One region of the Sedimenticola selenatireducens genome, then DNA from elsewhere that is predicted to be linked to it. Evidence: predicted binding sites of a transcription regulator. Region 1 holds the regulator's gene; each other region holds the start of a gene.

The links. The regulator sigma-54, encoded in region 1, starts transcription at its own class of promoters, with help from an activator protein. The targets are predictions, from matches to a motif close to TGGCANGNTNCNTGCTT.
Region 2: a site for sigma-54 is predicted at 4,128-4,144, ahead of nirB (nitrite reductase large subunit NirB). Genes of this name have one in related genera too.
Region 3: a site for sigma-54 is predicted at 4,788-4,804, ahead of ACHZBF_RS10165 (flagellar hook-length control protein FliK). Genes of this name have one in related genera too.

The regions. Positions count from the first base shown of each region.
Region 1 covers NZ_CAXXYC010000001.1:219,164-224,676, reverse strand. The annotation lists gene kdsC (3-deoxy-manno-octulosonate-8-phosphatase KdsC) at 14-538, shown strand; gene lptC (LPS export ABC transporter periplasmic protein LptC) at 581-1,150, shown strand; gene lptA (lipopolysaccharide transport periplasmic protein LptA) at 1,134-1,649, shown strand; gene lptB (LPS export ABC transporter ATP-binding protein) at 1,657-2,382, shown strand; gene ACHZBF_RS01090 (RNA polymerase factor sigma-54) at 2,503-4,005, shown strand; gene hpf (ribosome hibernation-promoting factor, HPF/YfiA family) at 4,030-4,365, shown strand; gene ptsN (PTS IIA-like nitrogen regulatory protein PtsN) at 4,381-4,857, shown strand; gene rapZ (RNase adapter RapZ) at 4,945-5,513, shown strand, end outside.
Region 2 covers NZ_CAXXYC010000004.1:117,040-122,552, forward strand. The annotation lists gene ACHZBF_RS11790 (sensor domain-containing diguanylate cyclase) at 355-1,305, shown strand; gene nirD (nitrite reductase small subunit NirD) at 1,309-1,632, opposite strand; gene nirB (nitrite reductase large subunit NirB) at 1,634-4,072, opposite strand; gene ACHZBF_RS11805 (NarK family nitrate/nitrite MFS transporter) at 4,447-5,513, shown strand, end outside.
Region 3 covers NZ_CAXXYC010000003.1:1,394,924-1,400,436, forward strand. The annotation lists gene recC (exodeoxyribonuclease V subunit gamma) at 1-905, opposite strand, end outside; gene pyrF (orotidine-5'-phosphate decarboxylase) at 1,000-1,722, opposite strand; gene lapB (lipopolysaccharide assembly protein LapB) at 1,775-2,938, opposite strand; gene ACHZBF_RS10160 (LapA family protein) at 3,019-3,306, opposite strand; gene ACHZBF_RS10165 (flagellar hook-length control protein FliK) at 3,619-4,605, opposite strand; gene ACHZBF_RS10170 (hypothetical protein) at 4,825-5,295, opposite strand; gene dapB (4-hydroxy-tetrahydrodipicolinate reductase) at 5,333-5,513, opposite strand, start outside.

The sequences.
Region 1 (5,513 bases):
AAAGATTTAAAAGATGCAGGAGATCCTGAACCGGGCGAAACAGATCCGCCTGATTATCTTTGATGTGGACGGGGTCCTGACCGACGGCAGCCTCTACCTGGGGGATGACGGGCAGGAGTACAAGGCGTTCAACTCCAAGGATGGCCTTGGCATGAAGCTGCTGCAGAAGAGCGGCGTGGAGATCGGCATTATCACCGGACGCACTTCCAACGTAGTAACCATTCGCATGGAGAGCCTGGGTATCCGCGATGTCTATCAGGGACAACGCCACAAGGTCCCGGCCTTCGAAGAGCTGCGGGACAAACTGGGCCTCAAAAATGAACAGATTGCCTATGTGGGTGATGACGTGGTCGACCTGCCCATCATGCGTCAGGTCGGGTTGGCGATTACCGTACAGGACGCCCACCCGCTGGTAAAACAACATGCCCACTGGCAGACTTTGGCCGGTGGTGGCCGTGGGGCGGCACGCGAGATCTGCGAAATGCTGATGGAGGCGCAGGGAACCCTGGAGCAGGCATTTGAAAAATATCTCAAGTAAAGCATCGATCACCCCGGTACCGCTGGTGGGAAGCAACGCCTTATGATCGATCAGAAAAACCTGATGATCGGCGGCATCCTGCTGCTACTTGTCGCGGGCACCTTCTGGCTGTCCAGACAGAACACAGCGGAAGATCCGGGGTACACCACCCGTGAACACAGGGCCGATTACTACCTGGAAGGGGTTGACTCCACCTTGATGGATCTCTCCGGCAAACCAGGCAAACGCCTGGTTGCCGAACGCATGACCCATTTTATGGACGACGACAGTACCGAATTGAAGTTACCCCGCCTCACCCTGTATGACCTGGACCGGCCGCCCTGGCGGGTCAACTCCGAAACTGGCTGGCTATCGGGGGATGGGGAGGTGCTTCTTTTGCAGGGTGCGGTTAAAATCGACCGTTCTGCGGCACTTGGGGTACGCCCGATGCGTATCAGAACCCGGGATCTGCGCGTGCAGCCGGGCGACAACTACGTGGAGACCGACGCTGAAGTGAACGTCCGCAGCAACAAGGACCACATCGACGCCAAAGGCATGCAGATATGGCTCCAGCAGCCAATCCGCATCAAACTACTTGCCAATGTACGAGGACGCTATGAAGTCAATCCCTAAGCCCCATCACACTGGCCGGCGCTGGTTCGCCATTGCCCTGCTGCTGATACTGCCGGGAGTTGTATCCGCCCTGCAGTCGGACAAGGACCAACCCATCTATATCGAGGCCGACGCGGTCGATATCGATGACCGAAGCGGCATCAGTACCTATAAAGGCAATGTGGAACTGACCCAGGGAAGCATCATTATCAAGGCCGACAAGGTAACAGTTACCCAGCGCCAGAACGAGACTGATCAGATCGAGGCGGTCGGCAAGCCGGTCACTTTTCAGCAGGATACTGAAGACGGCAAGGGCACTATCAAGGGCCGCGCCAAGAAGACCGAGTACTCTGCCAACAGCGAAATCATCAATATGATCGGTGACGCCGTACTCACCCAGGGTCAGGACACCTTCAAGAGCGACCGGATCATCTATGATCGCGCCCGGGCGGTAGTGAAGGCAGGTGCCAGCGCCAAGGGCAAAGAGCGCGTCAAGGTCACCATCGGTGGAAAAAAGTAATCGATCCATGACCCTGCTGGCTGCTGACAATCTGGCGAAACACTATCGCCGCCGCGCCGTGGTGAACGGTGTCTCCCTGAACGTTTTGAGCGGTGAAGTGGTGGGGCTGCTGGGACCCAACGGCGCCGGCAAGACCACCTGCTTCTACATGATTGCCGGACTGGTTCCCTCGGAAGGTGGAACCATCCGCATAGACGGTCATGACATCACTGCCCTGCCGATGCACGCCCGGGCGCGCCTCGGCCTGGGTTATCTGGCCCAGGAACCCTCCATCTTCCGCAAGCTGACCGTATTCAATAATATTTTCGCCATCCTGGAGACCCGCAAGGATCTGCGACCCCCGGAACAGATCGAGGCCTGCGAAGCACTGCTGGTGGACTTTAACCTCACCCATCTGCGCAACAACCAGGCGATGAGTCTCTCCGGGGGTGAACGTCGCCGCCTGGAGATCGCCCGATCACTGGCCATGGAGCCCCGCTTCATACTGCTTGACGAACCATTCGCCGGTATCGACCCGATCTCGGTCAAGGACATACAGAATATTATCCGTACACTCTCATCCCGGGGGATCGGCGTACTGATCACCGATCACAATGTCCGGGAGACCCTCGGCATCTGTCAGCGCGCCTATATTATCAGCGAAGGCAAGGTGCTGGCGGAGGGCGAACCGGAGCAGATTCTGGCCAATCAGGAAGTGCGCTCCGTCTACCTGGGAAAAGAGTTCAGTCTCTAGAGTTGATCATCAGTTGATTGACGGCAATAAACCATTTTCTCCTTGTGCGTCTGGTGATTTTTTACGCTAGAATGAAACTGTGAAAACCATACAAATTACGTACCAGATCCAGATACCCGCATGAAGCAAACGCTCCAGCTTCGCCTTGGCCAACATCTCACCATGACGCCGCAGTTGCAGCAGGCCATCCGCTTGCTGCAACTCTCTACGCTGGATCTCAAGCAGGAGATTCAGGAGGCGCTCGACTCCAACCTGATGCTGGAGACCGAAGAGGAGAACAGCGCCCGCGAAGAGGCCCGTGGGAATGAACAAGAGCGCACCATCGAGCGGCTCAATGGCGATGGCCTGAAAGGGGACAAGGCCAGCAGCAATGACCTCAACAACGAAAAAGAGGTCAACGGCGAGGCAAACTCCATACCGGAAGAGCTGCCGGTGGACAGCGGCTGGGACGATGTCTACGACAGCACGCTACCACCCTCTTCCGGACTGGCATCCCGGGACGCCGGCGACAGTGACTACCTGGCCCAGCGCCGCAGTGCCCGCACCCTCTACGACTATCTCACCTGGCAGTTGAACCTGACCCCGTTCAGCGATCTGGACCGCGAGATTGCCGTCTCAATCATTGACGGCATCGATGAAGACGGTTACCTGAGGATGGATCTGAACGAGATTCTTGTCAGCATGTCCGCTGACGAGGTTGAGCTGGATGAGATCGAAGCGGTGCTGCACCGGATTCAGCAATTTGACCCACCCGGCGTGGGCGCGCGTGACCTGAGGGAGTGCCTGCTGATCCAGCTAAGTCAGCTGACGGATCCCCATCCGTGCATGGCCCTGACCACTCAGCTGATCAACAATCACTTCGACCTGCTGGCCCAGCAGGATCATAACCAGATCAAACGCAAGCTGAAGATTGATGACGACACCCTGAAATCGATTAATCAGCTGATCCGCTCGCTGATACCGCGCCCCGGCAGCCTGGTGGCCGAAACCGAACCCCAATATGTCATTCCCGACGTATTCGTGACCCGCCGAGATGGCGTCTGGCATGTGGATCTGAACGCTGATGCCGCCCCCAAACTCCGGGTTAACCCGGAATACGCGCGGCTGATCCGGCGCGCCGACAACAGCGACGACAACAACTACCTGAAGAATCATCTGCAGGAAGCGCGCTGGTTTATCAAAAGTCTGATGAGCCGCAATGAAACGCTGTTGCGCGTGGCCACCAAGATTGTCGAACTGCAGCGCGGATTCTTCGAGCACGGCGAAGAGGCGATGAAGCCCCTGGTATTGAGGGACATCGCCGAGGCCCTGGAGCTGCATGAATCCACCATATCCAGGGTCACCACGCAAAAATATATGCATACCCCCCGGGGTACGCTGGAATTCAAGTATTTCTTCTCCAGCCATGTCAGCACGGCTGGAGGCGGAGAGTGTTCCGCCACCGCGATACGCGCACTGATCAAGAAACTGGTCGCTGCCGAGAAGCCGAACAAGCCACTCAGCGACAACAAACTGGCGAGCATACTCGCCGATCAGGGCATTCAGGTCGCACGGCGGACGGTAGCAAAATACCGCGAGTCCATGGCGATCCCGCCATCAAACGAGCGAAAGCGCCTCGTCTAGAGGCCAGTAACCAAGGAGCAAATCATGCAAATCAGCATCACCGGTCATCATGTGGACATCACCGAAGCCATGCGCAACTATGTCGAAACAAAATTCGAGCGCCTGGAACGGCACTTTGATCATGTCACCAAGATCCATGTCATCCTGAGTGTTGAGAAACTGCGCCAGAAGGCGGAAGCTACTCTCCATGTGAATGGCGCCGATGTCTTTGCCGACTGTGAAGAAGAGGATATGTATGCCGCCATCGACGGTCTGGTGGATAAAATCGACCGTCAGGTGAAAAAGCTCAAGGAGAAAAGCACCAACCATCGCAATGGTGTAGGCATGAAGGGAATCGATCCCGCCAACGCCGAAATCTAATCAACAGGCAAAATCATGTTTCCCGCAAATTTCATTACTGCCGAACGCATCAGCGCCGCGAATCCGGCCGCCAGTAAAAAGCGCGTACTCGAAGAGATAGCCGGACTGCTGGCCTCCGCCTCGGAGGAGCTCAACCAGGGTACTGTGTTCGACAAACTGCTTGAGCGGGAGCGATTGGGCAGCACCGGGCTGGGGCATGGCATAGCACTGCCCCACGCCCGTGTTGCCGGTGTCACGGAGGCCCGAGGCGCCTTCATCCAGCTCCAGTCCGGCGCCGATTTCGACGCTATAGACCAGCAACCGGTCGATCTGGTGTTCGGCCTCCTGGTACCGGAAGAGGCGACAGAAGAACATCTGCAACTCCTGGCAAAACTGGCCACTCTGTTCAGTGACGAAGCATTCTGCCAGAAACTCAGAAAAGCCCGGGACAGCGAGACACTGCTACAGGAGTTCATACAACAGGAACCGATGCCGATAAGCGCCAGCGGCTGATCCCTGGCCGCCTACAGAGGATCTCTGTTTTCGCTGCCGACACGCTTTTCTGCCATCCATCGTGTAATCAGAGGTAACGGAGACCCTATGAAGCTGGCCATCATCACCGGACTCTCCGGTTCTGGAAAAAGTGTCGCACTCCATACCCTGGAAGATGAAGGCTACTACTGTATCGACAATCTGCCGGTATTTCTGCTGCCTGCATTAGCCGGCGAGCTGGTCAAACGACAGGACAAGCGATTCCAGTTGGTCGCCATCAGTATTGATTCACGCAATACGCCCACCGAATTTGAAAGCATCTCCGCACTGCTGCAGCCGCTGAAAGCGGAGAAGATTCGCTTTGAGGTTATTTTCCTCGAAGCACAGGACGAGACCCTGATCAAACGCTTCAGTGAGACCCGGCGGCGTCATCCCCTGACCGGTGGCGCACGTCCGCTGGCGGAAGCGATCAGCTACGAACGGGAACTGATGGCGCCGTTCCTCAACGTTGCCGACATCCGCATCGACACCAGTCAGACCACTCTGCATGAGCTGCGGCACCTGATCCGTTCCCGCATCACCGAGCGGCTGGATACCAAGATTTCCCTGCTGTTTCAATCCTTCGGTTTCAAGCAGGGTGTACCCCGGGACGCGGACTTTGTCTACGACGCACGCTG
Region 2 (5,513 bases), on a different contig from region 1:
GAACCCCAACGGACTTCCATGCAGGTGCCCCAGATGTTGGGGTTCATGCTTCACCCCAATCTACCCATACTGCGTTTTTGTCATTGTGTCATTGTATTGCCCCACATAGTACTCCAGCGGCTGTTAGGTTGACGGGTATCAGGGTTCCGCTTTTCAGAAGGTGTTTTACGGCTCCACGCGTATCCCGGGCCACCCGAATCTGCTAGGATTCAGTGGCCGGTTGGCGCTTCAGCCGGTCCGTTGGCGGCATCCCGTCCACGCTGTTTTCCGGGGCGCGGTCTGTTGCTTTTCCTGTTGAGCATCATTGATGTGAATAACCCCGATGATCTCCAGCCATATACACCTTGAACGCTGATGGATGACACCCCTGAAACACAGAGCGATGCCACCACGCAGGAGTTGAGGGAGCTGCGCGAGAAGGCGGAGCGCTTCGACCGTTTCACCCGCAGTCTCCCGGCGATGCTGTACGACTACATTATCAACCATGACGGCATCAGCCACTGCCTCTACTGCAGCGCCTATTCGCTGGAGCTACTGGGCATCCCCCCTGAAGATTTTCTGGCGGATATGGACAGGTTCTGGAACCTGATCCATCCGGACGACCTGACTCGCTTCAGGGAGCTTGATCTGAAGACCAACCGGGAGGAAGTGACTTTTTCCATGGATACCCGGGTCGTTTTAGCCTCGGGCAAGGAGAAGTGGATCAGAGTCTCCTCGAAGAAGAACCCCCCGCAAGGTGATCAGCCGGCCATCTGGTCCGGTTATATGATTGATATCAGTGGAACCAAGCAGCTTGAATTAATGTTGCAGGAGCAGGCCACCCACGACGCCCTCACCGGCCTCGGCAACCGGCACTATTTCCAGCGCCACTTCCGGGACGAGCTGTTGCGCAAGGACCGTTACCAGCGGGACAGCGCGGTGCTGCTGCTGGATCTGGATCACTTCAAGAAGGTCAACGACCGCTATGGCCACGACGCCGGCGACTTTGTACTCATGCGGGTCTCACAGCTTGTTAAGGCGCAACTTCGGGAGGTCGATGTCCCGGCACGCTGGGGCGGCGAGGAGTTCTGTATTCTGCTGCCGGAAACCACACTGGACGATGCACTGGCCGCCGCCGAGCGCATTCGCGCCGGTCTGGCGCGGGAACCGCTGGATTACCAGGGCGAGGCGATCGAGGTCACCGCCAGTATTGGCGTGACCACCCTCAATGCCGATGACCGGCGGATCGAGCCCGTGATCAAGCGGGCGGACGCGGCCCTCTACCGGGCCAAGCGTGACGGCCGCAATCGGGTCGCCCACGGCTGACCATCAGATAGCCAGCAGGATCATCTCCCCTTCCATGCGCACCGGGTAGCTCCTGGCACAGCCCACGTCAGGGGCGACGGCCTCGCCGTTTTCCAGCTCGATCACCCAGTTGTGCAGCGGGCAAGTGACCCGGTGACCGTGCAGGATACCCTCGGAGAGCGGACCCTGTTTGTGCGGGCAGCGGTTGGAGAGTGCGAACACGCTGTCATCCGCGGCACGGAAGATGGCGATCTCATCCGTTGCGGTGCGCACCACCCTGGAACCCAGCCGGGGTATTTCATCCAGCTTGCCGATTTCCACCCACTTTTCACTCATGACTGCTGACATATCACTCTCCTATCTGTTTTATCGGGGTGAACTCGTGGGCTTCCGCCCCCTTGGCGCGCGCGGTCCAGGGGTCGTGCTGGGCTACGTCCTGGGATTCCAGGAAGCGCGTATACAACGCCTTTCTGCCATCAACATCTTCCAGGATGCGTTTCTTGATATAGGAGAGTCCAATGCGTTCGATCCAGGGCGCGGTGCGCTCCAGGTAGCGCGCCTCTTCCCGGTAGAGCTGGATAAAGGCGGCGCAGTGCTCCATCACCTCCTCTTCCGTTGTGACACGGCAAAGGACATCGGTGGCGCGCACCTTGACCCCGCCGTTTCCGCCGATATGCAGTTCGTAACCGGAATCAACACAGACCACGCCGAAATCCTTTATGGTCGCCTCGGCACAGTTGCGCGGACAACCGGAGACCGCCATCTTGAATTTGTGCGGCATCCAGGAGGCCCAGGTCATCTCTTCCAGTTGAATACCGAGCCCGGTGGAGTCCTGGGTACCGAAACGGCACCAGGTGGAACCGACACAGGTTTTCACCGTGCGCAGCGCCTTGCCGTAGGCGTGTCCCGAGACCAGGCCGCGTTCGGTGAGGAACGCCCACATGGCCGGCAGGTCCTCCTTCTTCACCCCCAGCATGTTGATGCGCTGGCCGCCGGTGAGATTGACTTCGCCGACATTGAATTTATCCGCCGCGTCGGCGATGGCGCGCAATTCATCGGGCGTGGTCTTGCCGCCGAGGATGCGCGGGATCACCGAGAAGGTACCATCCTTCTGAATATTGCCGTGCACCCGCTCGTTGACGAAACGGGACTGGGCATCATCCTGCGCCTTGCCCGGCCAGGCGGAGATCAGGTAGTAGTTGATGGCCGGGCGACAGACATGGCAACCGTCCGGGGTGCGCCAATCCATCTTGTCGAATACGCCCTGCTTGTCGGTCAGTTCATATTCACGAATAGTGGAACGCACCTGGTCGTGGGTAAAGTCGGTACAGGCGCAGAGCGGTTTGGCCTCCGGCGCCGAGTAGTCACCGCCCAGGGTGTTGGCCAGGATCTGTTCCACCAGACCGACACAGGAACCGCACGAGGCCCCGGCCTTGGTATGGGCCTTCACCTCATCCACGGTGAACAGACCCTCGCTGGTGATCGCCTTGACGATATCGCCCTTGCAGACGCCGTTACAGTCGCACACCTGGGCCTCGTCGCCCATGGCCGAGGCCTTGGACTGGCCGCCGTGGCCGGAGCTGCCGAGATGGGCCGCTTCGCCGAACAGCAGGCTCTCGCGCATGTCGGAGATATCGGTGCCTTCACGCATCAACTGGAAGTACCAGGCACCGTCCACGGTGTTGCCGTAGAGCACCGCGCCGCTGATGCGATTGTCCTTGATAACCAGCTTTTTATACGTGCCACCGGCCTGATCCTGAAACACGATCTCTTCAGTCTGTTCGTCACCGTGAAAATCCCCGGCGGAGAAGAGGTCGATACCGGTCACCTTGAGTTTGGTGGAGGTGACCGAACCTTCATAACGACCATAGCCCAGCTCAGCCAGATGGTTGGCGCACACCTTGGCCTGCTCAAACAGTGGTGCCACCAGGCCATAGCAGGTGTCGCGGTGCTGTACGCACTCGCCCAGGGCATAGATGCGTGGATCGTAGGTCTGCATGGTGTCGTTGACCACCACGCCGCGCTCGCAATAGAGACCGGCCTGCCTGGCCAGCTCGATATTGGGACGGATACCCACGGCCATTACCACCAGGTCGGCATCCACCACCGAACCGTCGGCGAAGCGTACCGCTTCGACACGCTTGTCACCCAGAATCGCCTCGGTTTGCGCACCCATCAGAAAGTGCATGCCGTTCTCTTCGAGAGATCGTTTCAGCATGGCACCGGCCGCCGCATCCAGCTGGCGTTCCATCAGGGTATCCATGAGATGGACAACGGATACGTCCATACCCTGTTTGATCAGGCCGTTGGCCGCTTCCAGTCCCAGCAGGCCACCGCCGATCACCACGGCCCTTTTGTACTGACGTGACGCCGCCAGCATCTGTTCCACATCGTGGATATCACGAAAACTGATCACGCCCTCCAGGGAGGCACCGGGGACGGGTATAATGAACGGCGAGGAACCGGTCGCCAGCAGCAGCCGGTCGTACCCGGCCTCTACCCCGTTGGCAGCGACCACTTTGCGTTGCACCCGGTTGATCTCAACCACCGGCGAACCGCTGTGCAGGGTAATGTCGTGCTGCTGATACCATTCCCGCCTGTTCAGAACGATTTCATCAAACTGTTTCTCGCCCGCCAGCACCGGTGAGAGCAGGATGCGGTTGTAGTTCGGGTGAGGCTCGGAACCGAATACCGTAATGTCATATTTATTCGGCTCCAGCTTCAGCAACTCCTCCAGGGTTCGCACGCCGGCCATGCCGTTGCCTATTAATACCAATCGCTCTTTCATGTTTTGCCTCTCAGACAGATCGGGTCGATCAAATATCCAAATTCATACCGTCCTTTTGCAACCGCTATGCCAACTTGTTGCCAGGGCGGCAAGGTCGCGGTTTGCCGGTAACAACGGGGGAGATGTGTATCTGGAAAATGATTCAACATGGTGCCTGCGGGTGACCGCGTGCACTGAAATATGGCAGGCCGAAAAGGTGAGAACAATACTGACCCGAAATTGGGCAAATCCCTGTTTTATTGCACCCGTAGAGTGCTGAAATCCTTGACCAACCTCAACGATGTTTGTTTTTTGTTTTAATAATCAGTTGGTTATAAAACTGGCACAAGCAATGCTAAAGACAGGCCATTGTTGTCTATCTCTGGAGCATCACTATGTCGGAAAGCAAGTTAAGTCTCTTTTCATTCAGCGGAAAGACCCGAACGCTGCATATCACCTGGTTCGCGTTTTTCCTCTCTTTTATGGTTTGGTTCAATCACGCCCCATTGCTGGCGTCGATCCAGCAGACCCTGGGACTGACCGCACAGGAGGTGAAGGCACTGTTGATCCTGAACGTCGCCCTGACCATCCCGGCACGCATTATTATCGGTATGCTGGTGGACAAGCTGGGACCGCGCATCGTCTACTCCGCGCTGCTGTTTATATCCAGTTTTATCTGCTTTGCTTTTGCCATGGCGGACTCGTTCGAGGCATTGGCCATCAGCCGTTTCCTGCTCGGTTTTGTCGGTGCCGGATTTGTTATCGGTATCCGCATGATCGGCGAGTGGTTCCCGGCCCGACAGGTCGGACTGGCCGAAGGCATCTATGGCGGCTGGGGTAACTTCGGTTCCGCCGCCGCCGCTCTTTCACTGCCGACCATCGCTCTGCTGTATGGCGGCGACGAGGGTTGGCGTTATGCCATCGCCTCCACCGGTGTCATCACCCTGGTCTACTCGATCATCTATTACAGGCTGGCGCGCAACACCCCCAAGGGATCGACCTATTTCAAACCGAAAAAGACCGGCGCCATGGAGGTCACCAGCAAGGGCGACTTCTTCTTCTACCTGCTGATGAATATTCCCATGTACGCCGCGCTGGCGGTGCTGACCTGGAAGCTGGGCCCGACCAACCTGGGCATGCTGGACGAGGCCGTCACCTACAGCATATACGTCGGACTGGTTCTGCTCTATGGGTATCAGACCCTGCAGGTATGGCGTATCAACGGCCACATCTTTATCCGGCCGGTCGCGAAGATACACCGCTACAAGTTCAAACAGGTGGCGATCCTGGACGTGGCCTATCTGGTCACCTTCGGTTCTGAACTGGCCGTGGTGTCGATGCTGCCGCTGTTCTTCAAGGAGACCTTCGACCTCTCCCTGGTACAGGCCGGACTGCTCGCCTCCGGTTATGCCTTCATGAACCTGCTGGCGCGACCCACAGGCGGTCTGTTCAGCGACCGGTT
Region 3 (5,513 bases), on a different contig from region 1:
AGCAGCCCATCCCCCGGCGGTTCGACAAACGCCTCCGTGGCGCCCGAGTCATGGCTCAGCAGGGATACCAGGAAATCACTCCCCTGTCCGCCCATGGACGCCAGCAGGGGATTGCCCACCTCCAGATAGAGCGCCTGATCCGCGGCATCGAGGGTACGCCGTCCCAGCTCCTCCTCGGAAACCAGATCCATCCAGTAGCCTTCTGCCGGATTCAGGATGAAGAGATGGATCTCGATCCAGCGTGCAGAAAGATTAAGAATCTCCAGATAACCGGGCGACAGGCTGTTCAGGGCAAACAGGCAAATTCGCTCAGGGAGCTGATCCGGATTGATCTGTCCCGCGTCAACCGCCCGCAGCAACCGCTGTTGCAGATCGACCCAGTGTTCCGCATCCCGGTCAGCCACCAGCTCACGCCACAGCACCGCCTGCCAATAGTCACCGGCTATCGCATCACGCCCCTGTTGCCAATGCTCGATCCAGTCAGGACGATAGACCAGATACTGGTCGAAACAGTTGGCAATCTCTCCGGCCAGCTGAAACCGCGTCACTTCATCATCACGCGCCAGGTAGCGGCGCAACGGCTCAAAACCGTGCTCGGGCATCGGTTGCACCAAGCGTTCGAACAGCCACCACTGCATCAGTTCGGGTTTAAAACTGTCGGCTTCCGGCACATCCTCCAGCAGTTGCCGAAGCAGTTGCCAGATGAAACCGGCAGGCAGCGGAAACGCCATATTGGCACAGATGGAGAGACGCCGGGCAAGCTGCAGGGAGAGCCAGCGCCCCATGCCGGGATGCTGGACCACAATGGTCTCGGATGCCAGCGTATCAACCAGTGGCCGGCGCAGGGTATCGGCCAGTTGATCGGCCAGCAGTTCCAGTTGATTGCTATGGTGAAGATGCAGCATAGGGGCGTTTATGATTGTCGATTGCCTGAAGCGGTGGTCGCCAGAATATTATCCCCCGACAGGCTCATCCCATGAGCCTGAATTGAAAAAAAGCCTATTGCACGCTGGTAAAGCCGGCAATTTCCCGCTGGATGCTATCGAGGCTCGCCTGGGGATCATCGGCGGCGGTGATCGGCCGTCCGATGACCAGCAGATCCGCGCCGTTGTTCAGCGCATCGAGCGGCGTCATCACCCGCTTCTGGTCATCCTGGGCCGCGCTGGCGGGACGCACTCCCGGAGTAACCAGGAGAAATTCCTGCCCCACCAGCGGCCGCACTTCAGCCGCCTCCAGGGGCGAACAGACGATACCGTCAAGACCGGAATCCGCCGTCAGTCTGGCCAGGCGAATCACGTTGTCCACCGGCGCCCCTGAATAACCGACTTCCGCAATATCCTTCTCACCCAGGCTGGTTAACACGGTAACAGCAATCAGCAGTGGTCGGTGGGTCAGCGGCTCCAGCCGCTCCCGCGCCGCCATCATCATCCTGCGTCCTCCGGATGCATGCACATTCACCATCCAGACACCCAGATCAGCCGCCGCCTCACAAGCTGCCGCCACGGTATTGGGGATATCATGGAATTTCAGATCAAGAAATACATCGAAGCCCTTTCCCACCAGTTTTTCGACGAAAGCCGGACCCAAACGGGTGAACATCTCCTTACCCACCTTGAGGCGACAGGAGGCAGGGTCCAATCCGGATACCAGGTCCAACGCCGGGGCGGCGGATGGGTAATCGAGTGCGACAATAATACGGGGATTCTTGGATACGACGGTCATGGATTCTGCCTTATGAGTTCTGGTATCTGTTCAGTGTGAAGAAAAACCGGGGTCAGATTTCATGGAGTTCATCACGCGGCTTAATGCTGCCCCAGGATTTGCAACTGGGGCACTGCCAGTGCATGGTCTTGGCGCTAAATCCGCAGCTGACACATTGATAGGCCGCACGGCTTTCCAGTATTTTATTCAGAATCTGTTGCAGTATCTGCAAGCTTTCCAACCCATCGCTTTTACCCGCCTTCAGCGAGAGGCCAACCATACGATCCAGACCTTCGAGATTGGGATGGGCATGCAGATAACTGCTTAAAAACCGGATAGCACCCTCTTCACCCTCATCTTCCTGAATGAAGTCGGTCAACGCCAGGACACTACTGACCGACTGGTGGAGTTCATAGAGTTTTCGCAGGTACCTGACCAGTTCTTTCCGGTTACCCAGTTCCCGGTAGCATTCGATAATCGCGGGAAGCACTTCCGAAAGATAGGCCGGATCCTGTTTTTCCACTTGTCGCAAAGTACGAATGGCGTTTTTCGGTGAGCCGTTCATAGCCTCGATTTTGCCCTGCAGAATGGTGGCCCTGACACAATCTTCATCTGACTGCTGCGCTTTCTTCAGCAGCTGGGACGTCTTGATCAGATCCTTGCGGAACTGCGCCTCTTCAGCCAGTTCACAGTAGTAGTGAGCACACTCTTTGCGGCGGGATTTTCCGGTACGCTGTCCTAACTGCTTGGCGACCTGCAGGCATTTATCCCAATCCCTTTCCTGTTGATAGATGGTCAGCAGATTTTCCAGCGCCTGGGCCTGGAACATGTTCATCTCACCCAGCTCATTGAACAGGCTCTCGGCCCGATCGAACAGGCCTGCCTTCATATAGTCCTGTCCCAGTTCCAGCAATGCCTGGGCACGTTGCTCGCGATTCAACATGGGCCTGGCAATCAGGTTCTGATGTATCCGGATGGCACGATCAACTTCGCCACGTCGCCTGAACAGGTTACCCAGTGCCAAATGCGTTTCAACCGTATCACTATCGACCTCGAGCATCTTTATAAAGACATCAATGGCCTTATCCGGTTGTTCGTTCAACAGGTAATTCAGACCACTGAAATAACCTGGCGAGCGATCGGCAACGGTCACCTCCTGGCGGGAGATGCTTCGCTTTGCCGCCCACCAGCCAGAGGCGGCGGCGACAGGTAACAGTAACCAGAAAAATTCCATCATAATGGCTTCAGCGGGTCACCGGCTGGGGGAAGGTAAAACAGAAGAAACTGAACGGCATCATCCCTTTCCGTAACATGCTTTCAGTTGTCCTTAATTGGAATCGAACGCAGATTGTTCACTTCCTGGCGGGCAATTCTTGCCTTGTGCCGGAGGCTCATATTTTCCCTGCGCAACCTCAGCGAGCTGCTCAACGTGGCAAGCACCCCCAGTATCGCACCCAGACCGACAGCCGCAACCAGTATCACCGACAGGGGCAGTTCTTTCACCCCGAAATAGTAGTTGAGTCGCACAGTCTCGGCATTCATGACTGCAAACGCAGCGCCGATCATCATGATCAGTAGAATGAAAATCAGCTTTAGAAATCGCACGGTCTAATCTCTCCCATGGTCGATCGGATTCCTGTAGCGGGTATCATAACCAAGATTCTGCTGGAACCGTACCTGGAAATTGCCACGCCAAGGACAACAAGGCATCTATCCCGGCTGTAATTCGGCTTTGGTCTGAAAACGATAAGGAGATGCCAGCGGAATATGGTATCTATATTCCCACTTGAGACGGCAGATTCAAATAATGTTTCAGCAACAGGGGGCACCGCCCTGGCAGGTGGCAATTGCGTGATGCTGAAAGAGCGCGGCCAAGGTTGCGGGCTGTCGCCCGCAACCTTGGCCAGGCATGATCATTCATGCGTAGTCATCGACAAGGCCACTGGATGTCACGACGCGGACCGGGCCGAGCTCCTCCGAACTGTCGGCATCACCTCCCCGTTGCCCGTTGGCGGTAAAATTACCCCCACCGCCGGCACCCGCCTGCTGGAACAGATCCATACCGTTCTTCTGCTCCCCGGCATCACGCTGCGCCACATCCACATTGACCAGCTGCATGTTGTTATCGGCAAACATTTCACGCAGACGCGGAATCGCCGATTCGAGAGCCTCTTTGACCGCCGCGTTGTTCGTCAGGAAACTGATGTTGGTCTGATCATTCTGGATTGAGACCTGGATATCGACAGGACCAAGGTGGCGCGGTGTGACATGCAGCGACGCCTGCTGCATCTGACTCCCTACCATCCACATAACCCGGTTACTGAGCACATTATCCCAACCCTTCTCTCCGACGGGAACCGAAATGGCCGGGGGTGTATATACCTCGGATCGTTGGGTCGATATCTGCTCGAGCCCCGAAACCACTGCGCTCAGCGGTGTCGCTGTGGCCACGCCATTACCATTTAATACCCCGGCCGGCAGATCCCCCGTAAACAAGCTCGGTTTAACACCAACAGTATCGTTAGTGATCTCGCCTTTTGTCAGCAGTAACGCCGTCTGGGCATCCGCTGGATTTGCTGGTCGACTCCCCTGTCCAGTCTCGACATTCACCGAATTCCCACCAGCACCCTGACGCAGCAGCGCGGCGCGCAGGTCTGCCGCGGTTAAAGCGACGCCCGGTGTCGATTGCACACCGAGCGTGGCGGCGATCTCCTCCCCAACACCCTCCGCTCCTGTCAGTTGAAGCATCCACTGCAGCAGAGAAGGATTGCTCAGTGCATTGGCGGGATCGGCAATATCTGCCGAAAACGGCAAACCATTGCCGTTTTCAAGCAGTGCCTCAAGCTGGCTCAACTGATCGGGGGGCAACATATCCTGAAGCTTGGCCATACCTTCGGGCGTCATTAGCTCCCCATTGATAATCCTTTTGAAATCAATGACATTTCCATCACTTGCCGTTGTACCCGATAGGCTTGAACGACCATTTCCTGCCGAAGAAGGCAGTAAAGAGGGAAGCATATTTGAACCTGGCATCGCGCTATTCACATATCACTCCTGGCTTGCGCTGTATGGAATGACCATGTAATCAGCAGTAACTGTGCCAACAGAGTAAGGATCAACGCCTTATTCAAGAAAGTCGCGTTTTTCTGCCCGTCTCCATTCACCGGACTGCACTTGCCACTCACCTTGTTCAGCAGCCAGTGTCAGATCCAGCCGTATCAGGTCAGCGCGCATGGAAAGCAGTTGAGATACACCGCTGAAGGGTTGCCCCGCCACGGCGACGAAGAGTGTCACCTCCGCCCGCTGTTCCCCGATCAGTTCGAGACGGCTCACCTGGGTCAGCAGATGGATCGATTGGTGGGCCACAAAATAACCGGCCAACAGGCGCATGATCGCCTGCTTGTTGCGGCCGGCACCGCCACTATAAGTGGCTGACAGGAGTGGTGACACCGCAGAAAGGGAGCGGGACTCAACTGCCTGCTCACCCGTATCGAGCAGTTTGCGTATCTGCTCTTCGGGGGTCTTTTCACCATTGCTGCATGCGGTGATGAGTAGGAGCAACAGGAGCAGCGTACCTAACCGGCCCAGCATCATCGCCAATCCTCCAGCCAGATTCCGCAGGGCAACCCGTTCAGCGCAGCCCCAATACATCCTGCATGTCGAACAGGCCGCTGTCCCGCTGCATCAGCCAGCCGGCCCCGCGCACGGCACCATTAGCGAAGGTCATACGACTGGATGCCTTGTGGGTAATCTCCACCCGCTCACCCATCGCGGCAAACAGTACGGTATGATCACCCACCACATCACCGGCA